DNA from 3 places in the Acetobacterium sp. KB-1 genome. Region 1 is predicted to be linked to each of the others. Evidence: riboswitches for the same ligand, from Rfam matches in the RefSeq annotation. Region 1 holds a riboswitch; each other region holds the start of a gene.
The links. Region 1 has a riboswitch for cobalamin ahead of thiC (phosphomethylpyrimidine synthase ThiC). Riboswitches for the same ligand answer to the same signal wherever they lie in the genome.
Positions count from the first base shown of each region.

Region 2: it holds a riboswitch for cobalamin, as region 1 does, so the genes downstream of both, DOZ58_RS03695 (AAA family ATPase) here and thiC (phosphomethylpyrimidine synthase ThiC) in region 1, are expected to answer to the same signal.
Region 3: it holds a riboswitch for cobalamin, as region 1 does, so the genes downstream of both, DOZ58_RS13705 (bifunctional 2-polyprenyl-6-hydroxyphenol methylase/3-demethylubiquinol 3-O-methyltransferase UbiG) here and thiC (phosphomethylpyrimidine synthase ThiC) in region 1, are expected to answer to the same signal.

Region 1 is NZ_CP030040.1:3,849,016-3,854,134, reverse strand. Features, by position in the region: gene DOZ58_RS17745 (SPFH domain-containing protein) at 1-857, opposite strand, end outside; gene DOZ58_RS17740 (NfeD family protein) at 872-1,321, opposite strand; cobalamin riboswitch at 1,457-1,640, shown strand; gene thiC (phosphomethylpyrimidine synthase ThiC) at 1,738-3,039, shown strand; gene bzaB (B12 lower ligand biosynthesis ThiC-like protein BzaB) at 3,042-4,325, shown strand; gene cobT (nicotinate-nucleotide--dimethylbenzimidazole phosphoribosyltransferase) at 4,507-5,119, shown strand, end outside.
Region 2 is NZ_CP030040.1:785,578-790,696, forward strand. Features, by position in the region: gene DOZ58_RS03685 (ABC transporter substrate-binding protein) at 1-474, opposite strand, end outside; gene DOZ58_RS03690 (nitrogenase component 1) at 509-2,095, opposite strand; gene DOZ58_RS03695 (AAA family ATPase) at 2,092-2,934, opposite strand; cobalamin riboswitch at 3,023-3,203, opposite strand; gene DOZ58_RS03700 (LysR family transcriptional regulator) at 3,306-4,247, shown strand; gene DOZ58_RS03705 (TIGR04076 family protein) at 4,321-4,569, opposite strand; gene DOZ58_RS03710 (iron-containing alcohol dehydrogenase) at 4,582-5,119, opposite strand, start outside.
Region 3 is NZ_CP030040.1:2,956,910-2,962,028, reverse strand. Features, by position in the region: gene DOZ58_RS13715 (ABC transporter ATP-binding protein) at 1-703, opposite strand, end outside; gene DOZ58_RS13710 (iron ABC transporter permease) at 700-1,791, opposite strand; gene DOZ58_RS13705 (bifunctional 2-polyprenyl-6-hydroxyphenol methylase/3-demethylubiquinol 3-O-methyltransferase UbiG) at 1,794-2,618, opposite strand; cobalamin riboswitch at 2,770-2,948, opposite strand; gene DOZ58_RS13700 (flavin reductase family protein) at 3,107-3,601, opposite strand; gene DOZ58_RS13695 (MBL fold metallo-hydrolase) at 3,625-4,446, opposite strand; gene DOZ58_RS13690 (DUF5320 domain-containing protein) at 4,495-4,710, opposite strand; gene DOZ58_RS13685 (methyltransferase domain-containing protein) at 4,939-5,119, opposite strand, start outside.

The DNA.
Region 1 (5,119 bases):
ATAATCTTAGTGGCTTTGCCATCAGCTACCTTTTCAAAGGTAGATAAACTCTTAAGGGCAATAACTGACTGAATCGGATTGGCATCATTTAACATCTTGACCCCATTGGCAACCGCTTCCTGAACCTTGACAATGGCTTCTGCTTCACCTTCTGCCCGTCTGATCTGAGCTTCCCGATCCGCTTCGGCACTAAGAATAGCAGCCGCTTTTAAGCCTTCCGCTTGTAAAATTGCCGCTGATTTTTCGCCTTCAGCGACCAGAATGGCACTGGCTTTTTCGCCTTCTGCCTGGAGGATTTTTTCCCGACGTTCCCGCTCTGCCTTCATCTGCCGTTCCATCGCATTCTGGATCGCTTCTGGTGGCATGATGTTTTTAAGTTCTACCCGGTTGATTTTAATCCCCCAGGGATCGGTGGCTTCATCGAGAATTACCCGCATTTTGGTATTAATCACGTCCCGGGATGTCAGTGTTGCATCGAGCTCCATATCACCAATGATGTTACGCAAAGTGGTGGCGGTTAGATTTTCAATGGCTTTCATGGGATTGTCCACCCCATACATATAGAATTTAGGATCGGTAACCTGTAAATAAATTACCGTGTCAATCTGCATCGTAACATTATCCTTGGTAATAACCGGTTGGGGCGGGAAATCCGCGACCCGTTCTTTTAAACTGATTCTTTTTGAAATCCGGTCAAAAATCGGAATTGCGATATGAAAACCGGTCTCCCAGGTGGCATGATAAGCGCCCAATCGTTCCACCACATAGGCATTAGCCTGGGGAACGATCTTCGCATTCACAATAATTACAACAACAAAAATGATAAATAAAACGCCTAAAATAATTAATCCAATCATCTTCTTACCTCCTTTTATTTTATTTCTTCTTCTACCAATTTAACCATGGCTTTAACCCCTTCGATTCCTACCACAGTCACTTTTGCACCAACAGGAATGACTGTATCGTCGTCGACATTTCTGGCAGTCCAAGACTTACCATCAACCTTGATGGCGCCCTGTCCCTTAAGATTATTGATTTCTTCCTCAACAATCCCCTGTTCTTTGAGAATGCGATCAGCATTGGTTGTTATCGTTTTGGGATCCATGTGTTTTTTCAAAAAAGGTTTTGTTCCCAATAATAATCCAACAGAAACCAGAAAGAACAGCGTCATCTGTACCCAAAATGGTGCGCCTAAATAAGCGACGGCCATTGCCACCAGAGAACCAACACAAAACCAGATGGAAACCAGTGCGCCAGCAGTAACCAATTCAACCACCAGAAAAACGACAAATAAAACCAACCAGACAAGAATGATATTCATCTGCTCACCTCCCTCATTCACTTAATTTTATTATAACATAGTTTGTTGTTTTTTTTCTCATGAGTTACACAATCGATTTTTTTTATTTTTTTCTTGCACTTTCATTTTTTAGTGTGTATAATCAAAAGCAAGTAAATAGAAAAGCGAACATATGGTGCCTTAAACATTAAGGAGAATAGGGAATCAGGTGAGAGTCCTGAACGAACCCATCACTGTAAGGGCGGAGCAAACCACAAAAACCACTGTTTTTTTAATGGGAAGGTGTGGCAAAGCGTTAAAACCCCAAGTCAGGAGACCTGCCTATGAATCGATCCTGAATGAACGAAGGTAAAGTTCATGGCTGTTATTTAGAATAAATAACAGCTGTGGACTTTTTTATTTGCCAAAATTTGTTGAGAATCATTCAGGAGGAAACGATGACAATTCTTAAAAAAGCACAAGCCGGTGAGATCACCGCAGAAATGATTTATGTGGCGCAAAAAGAAGGGCTCGATCCCGAAAACATTCGCCAGGGGGTAGCCGTCGGTGAAATCGTCATTCTAAAGAGTTCCCGGCCAAATATCAACCCGGTGGCGGTGGGCAAGGGTCTGTTTACCAAGGTTTCCGCCAGCGTTGGGATGTATGAAATAGATGACACCATCGATGGTGAAATGGCTAAAATCAAACAGGCCGTAAAAGCCGAAGCGGATACGCTGATGGATTTAAGTGTTCGGGGTCCGATTGATGAAATGCGTGAAAAAGTCTTATCCACGGTGGACCGGCCGGTCGGTACCCTACCCCTTTATCAGACCCTGGCTATGGCTCAGGAAAAATATGGCAGTGCTTTAGATATGACCGCGGATGACATGTTCGCGATGATGGAAAAGCATGCCTCCGAAGGCGTCAGCTTTTTAGCCCTGCACTGCGGCACCACCATGGACGTGATCAACCGCGCCAAAGAAGAAGGCCGGATTGATCCACTGGTTAGTTATGGGGGTTCCCATCTGATTGGCTGGATGGTTCACAACCACTGTGAAAATCCCTTTTTTACCCAATATGACCGGGTCCTGGAAATCTGTAAAAAGTATGATGTCGTGCTGAGCTTTGCCGACGGCATGCGCCCCGGCTGTATTGCCGATTCCCTGGACGGCGCCCAGGTTCATGAATTGGTGATCCTCGGCGGTCTGGTTAAAAAGGCCCGGGCGGCCGGGGTTCAAGTGATGGTCAAAGGACCGGGCCATGTGCCCCTGGATCAGATCCAGACCACTGTAAAGTTACAAAAACAACTATGCGGCGGCGCTCCCTACTTTGTCTTCGGCTGTCTGCCCACCGATTCCGGGGCTGGTATGGATCATGTCACTGGCGCCATCGGCGGCGCAATCGCCGCCTATTACGGTGCCGACTTCCTCTGTTACGTCACCCCGGCCGAACATATCGGCATGCCAAATGCCGATGATGTCTATATGGGCGTGATGGCCAGCCGCATCGCCGCCCATGCTGGTGATGTTGGCAAAGGCCATCCGGCAGCGATTGCCTGGGATCTGGAAATGTCCCATGCCCGCCGGGAACTTAATTGGGGCCGGCAGATGGAACTGGCCATCGATACTGAAACCGCCACGAAGGTCTGGAAGGATCGCAGCACCGACTTCGAATCCGAATGCAGCATGTGCGGCGACTTCTGTGCCATGAAAATTGTCGGCAAGTATTTACGAGACGAAAACCAGGAAGCGAGGAACTAATCATGACCCAAATATTAAAAGCTCGACAGGGTAAAATTACCGAAGAAATGGAAATGGTGGCACTCAGCGAAGGCTTCACGCCTGAATTTATCAGAGCCGGAGTAGCTGCCGGCCGGATTGTCATTCCTAAAAATAAATTGCGCAATCGTTCTAAAATCTGCGGCATCGGTGGTGGTCTGGACGTCAAAGTCAACGGTCTGATGGGCACCTCTGGTGATCGGGATGATATGGACATGGAAGTCAAAAAACTAAAAATCATCGAAGCCGCCGGTGCCCACGGTTTTATGGATTTAAGTATGGGTGCCGATATTGATACCATGCGAACCTTAAGTCTAAATAATTCCAACATTGCCGCTGGCTGTGTGCCCGTTTATCAGGCTGCCAAAGAAGCGGCTGATAAACGGGGCCTGATGGTCAATATGACCTCTGATGATCTGTTTGAAGTGGTTGAAAAACAATGTCAGGCCGGTATGGATTTTATGGCCGTGCACTCGGCCCTGAATATGGATCTTCTCAAAATATTAAAAAGAACCGGTCGCGTTGCCGATATCTGTAGCCGTGGTGGATCCTTGCTAACTGGCTGGATGTTCCATAACGATAAAGAAAATCCTCTTTATGCCGAATTTGACCGACTGCTGGAGATTCTCAAAGCGACCGATACGGTACTTAGCATCGGCGACGCCATTCGACCCGGTGCCAATGCTGATTCTCTGGATCAGGCCCACCTGCGCGGCTTAATGGTCGCTGGTGAGCTGACCAAACGGGCCCTGGCGGCCGGGGTTCAGGTGATGGTGGAAGGTCCCGGCCATGTGCCACTAAACCATATTCCCTCAGCGATGCTACTGCAAAAACGACTCTGTTACGATGTACCCTACTATATTTTAGGCTTCCTGGCCACCGATATTGCTCCCGGATATGACAATATTACGGGTTCGATCGGCGGTGCCTTTGCCGGCATGCACGGGGCTGATTTCCTTTGTTACCTGACCCCAGCCGAACACCTGGGTCTGCCCAATGAGGAAGATGTCCGCATCGGTGTCGAAACGACCCGGATCGCCGCCAATGCGGCCAATGTCTTAAAGCGCGGCGGCGCGGCCTGGAACCGCGATCTGGCGATGTCCCGGGCCCGGGTTTCCCGCAATCAGGAAGAACAGATCAAAAACGCCATCAATCAAGCCAATCTGATCGCTGCCTTTGCGGCTCAAAAGCCTTCCCATGGTTGTGCTGTCTGTGCCGACAGTAAATGTCCGGCGGATGTCGCGGCGGAGTTTTTTGGGATATCCTAAACGAGTAAACCCTTTGTGACGGGTAGCTTACCCGCCCCACGAAAAAACAAGCGTTTATTATCCAAAAGCGTCACCCATCATTCCGTAAGGGTTTGTAATACAAGCCCTTACAAGCCTCACCAATATAGTGATAAAATCAATCGTACGTTTCATTTATTACTAAGTAGAAAGGATAATTACCATGATCGAAACCAAATATACCTTAACACACGTCATCGACCATACCGAACCGGCTGACCCCAAGTGGCGTCAGGCCGCCCGCGATCATATAGAAAAATTAGCGATTCCGCCCTGGAGTCTCGGTCAGCTGCTGGTTGTCGCTGAACAGTTGGCCGGGATTCAACGCACCATCCGACCCAATGTCGATAAAAAAATGGTCATCACCATGGCCGGAGATCACGGTGTGGTGGCCGAAGGGGTTTCTGCCTTCCCTCAGGAGGTGACTCCACAGATGGTGGAAAACTTTGTCAAAGGCGGAGCGGGCATTAATATTTTAGCCAAAGCCGCTGGCGCCGAAGTGATTGTCGTTGATATGGGCGTCGCTGTGGATATGCCCGAACTGGTTTCACAAGGCGCCATCATTGACTGCAAGATCGCCCATGGCACCAAAAACTTTTATCAGGAACCGGCAATGACCCGGGAACAAGCCATTGCTGCGCTGGAAGCCGGGATCAATGTGGCTTCCAAGGTGATCAAAGAACAGGGGATCAATCTGCTGGCTACCGGCGATATGGGGATTGGCAACACGACCCCCAGCGCCGCTATTTTAGCGGTTATGGCCGAATATCCGGTTT
Region 2 (5,119 bases), 920 kb from region 1:
TTCCAGATTTTCCGCATAATTCAGCATTACCGGGGTAATTCCCACCGCTTTTAATTGTTCGGCTTCAGCCGTCTGATCGTTCCAAATAAAGGCAATTTCTGGCTTTAAATTCATTAACGCTTCCACATTGATGGTAAAGTCTTTGGTAATTTCAGCCGTTGAAATAGTGGCAAAAGCCGGATCAAGGGTGGGCATAAAACTGGTTTTGTACGCAGCCATCGCGCTGGGATTAATCGATACAATCCGCTGACTGCCACCATCAATGGCCCACATTGCCGACGCCCAGGGAATCGGGGTAATGGCAACCTTGGTGATGGTTTCCGGTAATTGCACCTCATTACCACCCTGATCTACCACCGATGTCAGTTTTTCGGCGGTTTTACTTTCCGACTCCTTTGCCTGACTGCTGCAACCGGCAATGGCGATACACATAATCAGACCGATACAGATAACTAGTAACATTCTTTTTTTCATCTCTTCTACTCCTTGGTATTTTTTTATTTTTAATTTAAGCCGTTACTTCATTTGCAAAGAAACGCTTTAAATAAGCGTAGCCTGTTTGTCCCATATATTGATAATCCAGCTCGATAAACGCGTTACCGCTAAGGCTGGGATAGGGCATGGGAATAAATTTATATGATATCGTGTTGATTCTATTTTGATAAAGCGGATCCGCAATGACATGGGTAACGGTCATTTGCGATAATTCCTGATCCGTAATTTTATTTGCCCGGATGGTTATAATCCCAAAATCATTTGGGATCGCTGTCTCAAGCCGATCCAGAATTTCATTTTCGCCCAGCAGCAGCACCCGGAAAGCCGGGCATGGCTGCGGCTCTTTATTTAAGTAATACGATTCCGGGATCACTGTTTTTAATAACGTACCGACGGCTCTCAGCCACTGATTAAAGCCGTCAATGCCGATCGGCATTGCAAAATGATAGGGTATTTCAAACATCTCCGCCATCCATTTTGCCAAACACAGACCGTGTCTGGAAAAAACAAGATTCAGCTCAGCTTCTGCTGCCGTTTTAAAGGAACCCAGACTCTCATAGCCGAGAAAGTTCACCGCATAACCCAGCGACGTCAGGCAGGTTTCAATTTCATCAAAGTGTTGCCTTTTCCCAAACAAAAATGGATTATAGCCAATAATATTGAGCCGTTTTTTTCGGTTTTCAACTTTTTTTAACGTTGCTTTGGCGATTTTTAACAAGGCCTTTGCTACCCCTTCTTCGGCCGTCTGAAAACCGTTGGTATCTATTGCACAGGTCATTTCAAATAGATCACAGGTCTGTAAAAAATGATCATTCATCCCGGTCATAAAGGTAACCGGTGTGCCAATGGATAGAAATAATTTTATATCTTTGGTTTGATGATTCATTTGAAAGCGCTTTGTAATGGCTTCACCGATCTCATTTGTGCAGCCATTAACCGCCTGCAAGTCATTAAATCGGGAAAAAATAAACGGATTGTGATTCAGTTTATCAATGGAACTAGGACAGTTTGCACAGCCGGAGCCCGTCATTAAAAACTGACAAACGGCCTCATCATCGGGGAATAAAGAAAGTACCCCCGTATAATCTGCGGCCAGCGGCGGTAATTCACAAACCGCTGCATTTTTTGATAAAACCAGTGGCCGGGTCTTGACAAAGTCCGCAATTTTTGTTGCAATCTTATCCAAACGTTGGGATGGACTGGTTTTTCGTTTCTCCATGGGACCACGCTTGAAAATCTCGACAGGTATCTGATGGGGATTATCAAGTCCCTCGATCATCGTATCAAAATCGGTTTGGCTGAGCAAATCGGGACATGAAACATAAAGAATAATACCCTGATAGCAGGCTTTTCGTAACGCCGCTTCAACAACGCCTTTGATTTTTTCCAGATAATCCCCAAAGGTATAATCCAATGCACGAATGGGAACGAGTTTGAGCTTGGACAACTGCCCACATTCCAAAGCCCTAAAATATAAAATACGGATACAAGTTGGCGGTCCGACGGCCACGACTAAGGTTTCCGGTATCGCAAAAATTCGTTTCGCCATTTCCATATCACCTAAATTATAGATCGACGTTTCAATGGTGATGCTACTCATCTGCTGATTTCCTGGTTCTTTGCGGAAACAAAATCAAAGAGGGCTTCCATTGCGTCGTCATCAAGGGGACGAGAGTCACTGGCAGGAACTTCGCAAAACAGATCCTTCCCCAAGGTCTTAATTACCTGTGAAAGGGGGGCCTGGGGATCGGCCTCAATCATGGTATTTCTTTGATACTCGGCCAGCTTGATCGCCTGGTTTTGTTCAATAGAGGCTATCAGACGGCTTTCGGTCATTTTGATAAAATGATCAACCACATCTTTATCGGTTTGGGACGAGTAGCGATTATGAATAAAGCCGCCAAATAGTTTTTTCTTCGGGGTTTCGTAGTGCGCGATACCCTTTAAAATATTATTGGCAGCGTACAACGACATAAATTCTGATGAGGTCACAATATAAACCGCATCAACACATTGCTTGCGCATGGGGATGGAAAAACCACCACAGACCACATCACCCAGCACATCATAGACAATCAGATCCCAGTCCATCGCAAAGACTTCCAGCTTTTCCAGGGTCTCGATCACCGCCGAAATGCCCATCCCGGCACAACCGACCCCCGGTTCCGGGCCGCCAGCTTCAACGCAAGTAACGCCATAAACTCCTTTATATAAAATATCTGCTTTATTCAGCTGATCTCCTTTTTCCTTGAGTGTTTTCAAGACGGTGGGAATCCGTCGCTTCATCAGAATCCGGGTCGAATCCGATTTCGGGTCACAGCCGATATGGAGAACCTTTTTCCCAGCTTTTGAAAGCGCTGCCGATACATTGGCGGCAATCGTCGATTTACCAATCCCTCCCTTGCCATAAAATGCGATCCGTTTTAGTTTTATCTTCATTTTTCCTCCAATAAAAAAACTCTTCTGAATTATTAGACAGAAGAGTTTATTATAAAAATAAATCCCTCACCCAATAATCCGTTAGGCTTGGTTATCACAAAATATAGAAGCATCCTGGCTTAAGATCATCGCCTGCTGTAACAACTTCCCAGAAATTTCTTTCCAGTGTTGATCAATTTACAGCGGCTCACTTTTACAGTGGCGGTACCGCATCGGACTTTAACCGATTTTCATACTACACTTTGTTATTCAATTAAGTCGTATTATATCACAAGAAAGAGGAGCAAACAATTCAGCGGTTCTTCTAATTTCCAATTGCCAGCTATCAATATTTTTGATAGTATAGGGCTAAACAAACAAGGAGGAAACCAATGATTTCACTACAAAATATGAAATATATGATCGAAATTTCAAGGCATCAATCAATTTCGGCGGCGGCTAAGGCCCTCTATATTTCCCAATCCACTTTATCCACTGCAATCAAAGAAGTCGAACAGAGTCTCGGAATTCTCCTGTTCAAGCGAAACAGCCGTGGGATTGAATTAACTTATGAAGGACAAGATTATCTAAACCATGCCAGAGATATCGTTGAGCAAGCCGACTATCTGGAACGACGTTATCAGCATCAGAAATCGATCCCGATGCGCTTTTCTGTCTCCACCCAGCGACTGCCCTTTTCGACCATGTCTTTTATCAAAATCGTTGATGAAATCGGCTTGGATCGCTATGATATTGCCATTCGGGAATGTCCAACCCATGAGGTCATCCACGACGTGGCCACCCGTCGCAGCGAAATCGGGGTTATGTGCATTAATGATCATTACCTGAATACGATGCAAAAACTTTTAGATACCAGCAATCTCTCCTTTCATATTCTGGGAAAAATCAAATCCTATGTTTTTATAAGAAAACTACATCCCCTCGCTAAGAAAGAATTGCTAACCCTTGATGACTTAAAACCATACCCTTTTGTCACCTATGATCAGGGTGATGACAATCTGCTTCATTTTTCTGAAGAAATTTTATTTAATGAAATCCTGGATAAAAACATTCATGTCATTGACCGTTGCACAAAAATCGCCCTGGTTCGTGGCACTGATTGTTTTAGCATCGGTCCAGATCTGACTAACAGCGATGGCGATAAGATGCACTCAAAACTAAATGAGATTCAGACGATCGAGTTTTGCGAAAGTGATCAAATTTTACACGCGGGTTATATTATGCGCAGGGAACATACCTTAAGTGATATTGGAATACGCTATATTACGACTTTAAAAGCGAAAATCAATGGACTAGAATGCAATTCTTACTGATGCAAAATAACTAAAAAGATCAAAAGGACAGATACTTGATCCCTTTGATCTTTTTTTATACACTTTGAGTTCTTCAGGCTTTTCTAATTCTAAACACCACTTTTTCTCCACAGTCCGGGCATTGGAGCGGGGCATCGGTAATCACACCTTTGCGAGCCGCATAGACAAAGGGAAACACTGCACTGAGTGCCATCATGCAGAAATTTCCACTCTTGTCCTTATCCAGCTGGGGTCCGTCAAAAATGACTTCATCCCCCGCCGAATATATCGGGCAACCCGATTCCTCAACTACCAGTTTTATTTTCTGTTCAATTACTTCCATGTTGTCCTTCCTCTATAACGCCAGTCGATACAGCGCTTCAATCTGTTCCAGGGTTGTACTTCTGGGATTAACCAGAATATTACCACTTTTCATGGCATCTACAGCCATCGCAGGGATCTTATCGACCGTGACGCCCACCTCACTTAGGGTTTTGGGAATCCCCAGTGCACAAGTTAAGCTACGGATCTCATCGACCAAAGTCTGAGACGTAAAATCCTCCCATCCTTCACCGCATTTAATCGCGTCATAAATTTTTTGATAACGTCCGGTATCGGCTAGGGCGTTATATTCCAGCACCGTTGGCAGCAGTATCGCATTGGCAACCCCATGAGGGACATCAAAATAACCGCCCAGGGGATGGGCCATCGCATGGACATTACCCAGCCGCGCCCAGGCAAAGGCGATCCCGGCAAACATGCTACCATAAAGCATATTGGCTGCTGCTTCTGGATTGGTTCGATCTGCCACAAACAAACGGATATTATTACCGATCAATTCCAAGGCTTTTTCAGCCATTGCATCAGAAAAAGGTGAAGCGGCCTTCGATAGA
Region 3 (5,119 bases), 890 kb from region 1:
CTACCCCATATACTTCTTTTATATTTGCTTCGGTAATAACCTCCTTCCCACCGGCAGCATGGATAACACCGTCTTTTAGTAAAATATACTGATCGGCAAAGCGTAATGCCAGATTCAGATCATGAATAGTTACCACCGCCGTGATATTTTTAAGGTAGGCAATTTCTTTGATCAATTGAAGCACCTCCAATTGATTTTTTAGATCCAAGCTGCTCGTTGGCTCATCCAGCATTAGCACATCAGTTTCCTGGGCTAATGCCCGACCAATTAACACCTTCTGATATTCGCCGCCGCTTAACTCATCGACATTTTTTAATGCAAATTTTTCCAAATTTAACATCTTGATGGTCTCATTGACAATATTTAAATCATTCTTCCCCACATCCCATTTGATATAAGGTTTTCTACCAATCAGAATCGAATCAAAAACTGTCGTGGTTGTACTTTGATTACTCTGAGAAACATAAGCCACTCTCTGGGCCAGCTCACTCTGCTTAAACGCTTTAATATTTTCCTGATCAATTAAGACACTCCCGCCCTGGGGCTTCAAGATTTTGTTAATACACTTAAGCAAAGTCGATTTCCCGGCGCCATTTGTTCCCAGTATCGCCAAACATTCCCCGCGCTTCATGGAAAAAGAGATCCCTTTTAAGACGTTTTGGCAAGGATAATCAAAAGCCAATCCTTCAACTTGTAAATTCAACGACGTTTACCTCCTTTAAGTAAGAGATACAAAAACAGGGGTGCCCCTAAAAATGATGTCACTGCTCCCACTGGCAATATAATGGGGGAAATAATCGTTCGGGCAAAGGTATCCGAGACCAGCAACAAAAGCGCCCCCATTAAGGCAGAAATGGGAATCAGAAAGCGATGATCCCCGCCGATTATCCGCCTGACCATCTGTGGTGCCACCAAACCGATAAACCCAATCACACCAAGAAATGATACCGTCACTGCGGTAATCATCGATGATACCAGCATCCCGCCAAATCGGGTTTGCTCGACATTGACCCCCAAACTCTTAGCGGCATCGGCACCATTGTCCAGTGCATTATAATCCCAACGCTTCATCATAAAGTAGATCATCGCAAGACCCACCACCGCAGCCAAAATATAAACCTCTGTCCAGCCAGCCCGACCCAGGTCCCCAAAGGTCCAGAAGATAGCGGCAGCAATCTGCACTGATTCAGCAAAATACTGAATCAAGGTGGTGCCTGCTCCAAAAAGAGAGCTCAGTGCCACCCCTGCCAGAACAATAGACTCCGGCGAAAAACTGCGCATTCGGGACAGCAGCAAAATTATCATGGTCGCTCCCATGGAAAAAGCAAAGGCAAAAATCGTTACCAGATAAGGATTGTTGACAATAATCGGCTGCGCTGCCGAGCTTTGCACCGTCCCAGCCCCCAATACAATAATAGCGATATTGGCACCAAAGGCAGCTGCACTGGAAATCCCCAAGGTAGAAGGCGATGCTAACGGATTTCTTAAATTATTTTGCATCACACATCCGGCCACTGCCAAACCTGCACCGGCAATAACCGCGGCCAAAACTCGGGGCAGACGAATCCGCCATACTACTACACTAGAGATTTCGGTACCAATGCTCATCAGGGTTTTGACAATGTCGGTGGGATCCAATTCCATGGCCCCACTATTCATGGCAAAAATGGCTACCACCAGCAACAAAGCGCAAAGAATGAGAATCAACACGGTTTTTTTGCCCGTGAATTTCTGGTATAATTCCAGGCTGTCGCCCTCCACCTCAATCACGGCACTTGGTTTTTTTAGCATCTTTATCTCCCGTCTATTTGAGCAGACAGAACAGACCACAGCAATTGACCGTTTTTGGAATAGTTTATATCTTCAATCTGTCCGTCTTTGCTTTTATTCTTAAGATAATCCCGAATCGTCTGTTTTGTCTCTTCATCGGTAGCCCTTAACATATGGGCATAATAATTGGTTGCTTTTTCCAGCTCCCAAATCTTTGTCTGTTGATTCTCACTATGTCGAAACTCCGGAAAAAAGCCCATATCCCATAATATATTAAAGGCGTAATATAAGGTATTCCGGTAGTCAGCGGTGCGGTTTTCTTTATTCAGTGCCACTCGTAGTTCATTTCCAATTTTATCTTCTTTGATCAGGTGTCCGCTCATAAAACAATAGCCTTTGGAGGCCTGATTCATTTTTTTTAATTCCTCGGGGCCGCTAATAGCTGGGCTCATAGAAGCAAAAACGAGATCAAAATAGCCTTCCCATCCTTCTGCGGCCAGATCCGCCTTTTCCCAGGGCATAACCTTAAACGTAAAAAAATCAGCCTTTACACTGGCAGCATTTTCCTTTGTAAAATCAATCATATTAGGGGAAATATCAATCCCCACTACTTCACAGCCCATTTTTAAGAATTCTTTGGAATAGCGCCCAGCACCACATCCGATATCCAGTACTCTCGCTCCCGGGAAAATAGCATCCTTGCTTTTTAAAAGCGACAGCACCGGATCATCAGCCATTTCCCTCTTTCCCATCTCATTAAACTCCGAAGCCCGATCATCCCAAAACTGCTGGGTTTCATTTAGATCCGTCTTTTTCTTGTTGTCAACCCATTTTTCCTCAAAAGTCATCGCTTCTCCTCTTTTCTTTTTTCATTATTTTAAACGCTTTTAATTTCTTTAATCGCTTACCCTGGGCAAACAAAAAAAGAGCTTCTTTTATTAATAAAAGAAACCCTTCCCATCTCAAGGTATTCTAAATCATGCGGCCAATCATCCCCTGGCATATTTTTTAAATCAAGGCAGGTCTCCTGACTAACAGTTCATCCTATTCTCACCTTCCCAGGCTTTAGCCCAGTGGTTTTTTAAGAATTCGTCCCTGTTCACAGTGGTGGGTCCGTGCTTTCTAAGCTTCCCTATTCTCCGATCTTCATGATCGGCACCTTGAATGATAAGTTATTAAATTAAACTCATTTGATAAAATCAACGCCCAAAATTTTTTAGGCTAACGTTTTCAATAAGTTGTCTGTGTTTTTATGTTACAAACCACTAACACGTTTTTGACATAATACCATTATAATTTTTTTATGTCAACCACAAAACTCTATATTCTGATCTGTTTATAAGAATTTTATCTGTGAAAAATCAATACAGCCATCGTCACTGACCATTTTTGAATCGGCGTGGACATACTCAATTTTTCCGACAAACATTTCGTGAGAACCGGTGACAATTGAGTCTACAATGCTACATTCAATATTAACTGGGCAATCGGCAAGAATCGGAGCATTGACAAATTTAGCTTCTTCTAAATTGACCTTCATCACCGCCAGCTTATCTTCATCGCGTTTGCTGTGGCTACCCAAATATTTAAAGGTTTCTTCATAGGCTTGATCAACCAGATTCACCACAAAACAGCCGGACTCTTTAATCAGATGATACGAATACCGTGAGGGTACAATCCCGACCATGACCATCGGCGGATCATAACTGCAGTTTCCGCAATAGCCCACCGCCAGGGCATTGTTTTCGCCATTTAATCCCCGACAAGATACCAACACCTTAGCCACTGGATTTAAACACGACTTCATATTTCCTTTTACTTTGTTCATCATTTTCTCCTTGTTCTTTTTTATTTTTAAATAATAACCCGGCTACCGGTTGCCAGATAATTAACCTGTTCTCCCAGCATCATTTTTAGGATTTGATAAGGCTCTTTCCCAGTACAATGGCAGGTGTAATAAATTATCGCAGTTTTTTTGAGTTCGTTACCAATTTCCTCAATCAATTCTTTTGCCTCCGGTTTTTTTCGGGTGCGATTATAAAGATGAAATCCCCCAATGACAACAGTCGGCTGCATATCATAGTTTGATGCCATATGATCAAGAATATTAACGACTCCCTTATGAGCACAACCTGCCACCAGCACGACCTGATTTCTTTCCCGGATGATCAGGTTCTGTTCATGACAAAAATCATCTGCCATCCGTAGCCCATCTTTTTCCATCAGCAGGTCAGCGTTGGCCGTAGAGCAACAGCGTTCTCCCTGAACATTTGAAAAAATGCACAAAGCATCATCGATGACGAAATCCGCTGCCAAAAAGATAAAGCGCGGATTAGAAAACAGTTCCTGATCCAGACCGATATAGGCCTCCCCGTCTGCTCTTTTAGAATAATGATTTTCAAAGGCTTGACCATTGATATAGATTGCGGCCTTATCATTGATCTTAAGAAATGTTTCTAAACCACCACCATGATCATAATGACCATGACTAATGACCAGGGTATCCACTTCGCAAAGGTCAACCCCCAGTTTTTTGGCATTTTCTGCAAACAGACCGCTGGCACCCACATCAAATAGCAATTTATGGGTTTCGGTTTCAATGTATAAACTCAATCCATGTTCATTTTTGAATTCTTCAGACACCGATGTGTTTTCAGCTAATGTTACAATTTTCATGCCTTCACCGGTTTCCATTCTTGCTCAATTGGAAACATCCCTTCCGTATTAATTTCCTTCGATTTCTTTACGTTGCTGATCAGTTGCTTGACCTGGTTCATCAAGATTCTCAGGTTCATGCGTCGATTTGCTTTTCGAACTTCTGCGACAACCGCAGCCACAACCTTTTCCACGGCGTTTGGCGTTAATTCCCGAGCAACGTCCCAATCCTTTTCCACTTTTTGATCCCTGACCATCCGGTCCGGTCCGATCTCTACCTGGCATTTTAAGGACTCCTTTATATCTTATTGGTATATGTTACTTATAATATTTATTATAAATCTTATAAGTAACATATGTCAATAATTATTTTGAATCATTTTAATGTTGATCGGTTAATCAAATAAACACAGCATCTGAAATAAAAATTCCCGGCGCTGTGTTTATTCTAGTTTATTTCATTTTTTCGGTCCACATTTTTACGTTTCCCAATGATCAGTAACCCCTGTGGCACTAAAGCTTCACTAAAATTTTCCCCCGACGGGAGACTGCATTTGTCTTAAAAACCCCCGCTTCAGCCCGTTCACTAACAAAAGCCGCTACCTTTTCTATCAATCCGGTGGTATCCTTACCCAAAAAGCTCAATCGCGACATCAGCTCTTCCACAGCATCCTCAACCGAGGATTCTTCCGGA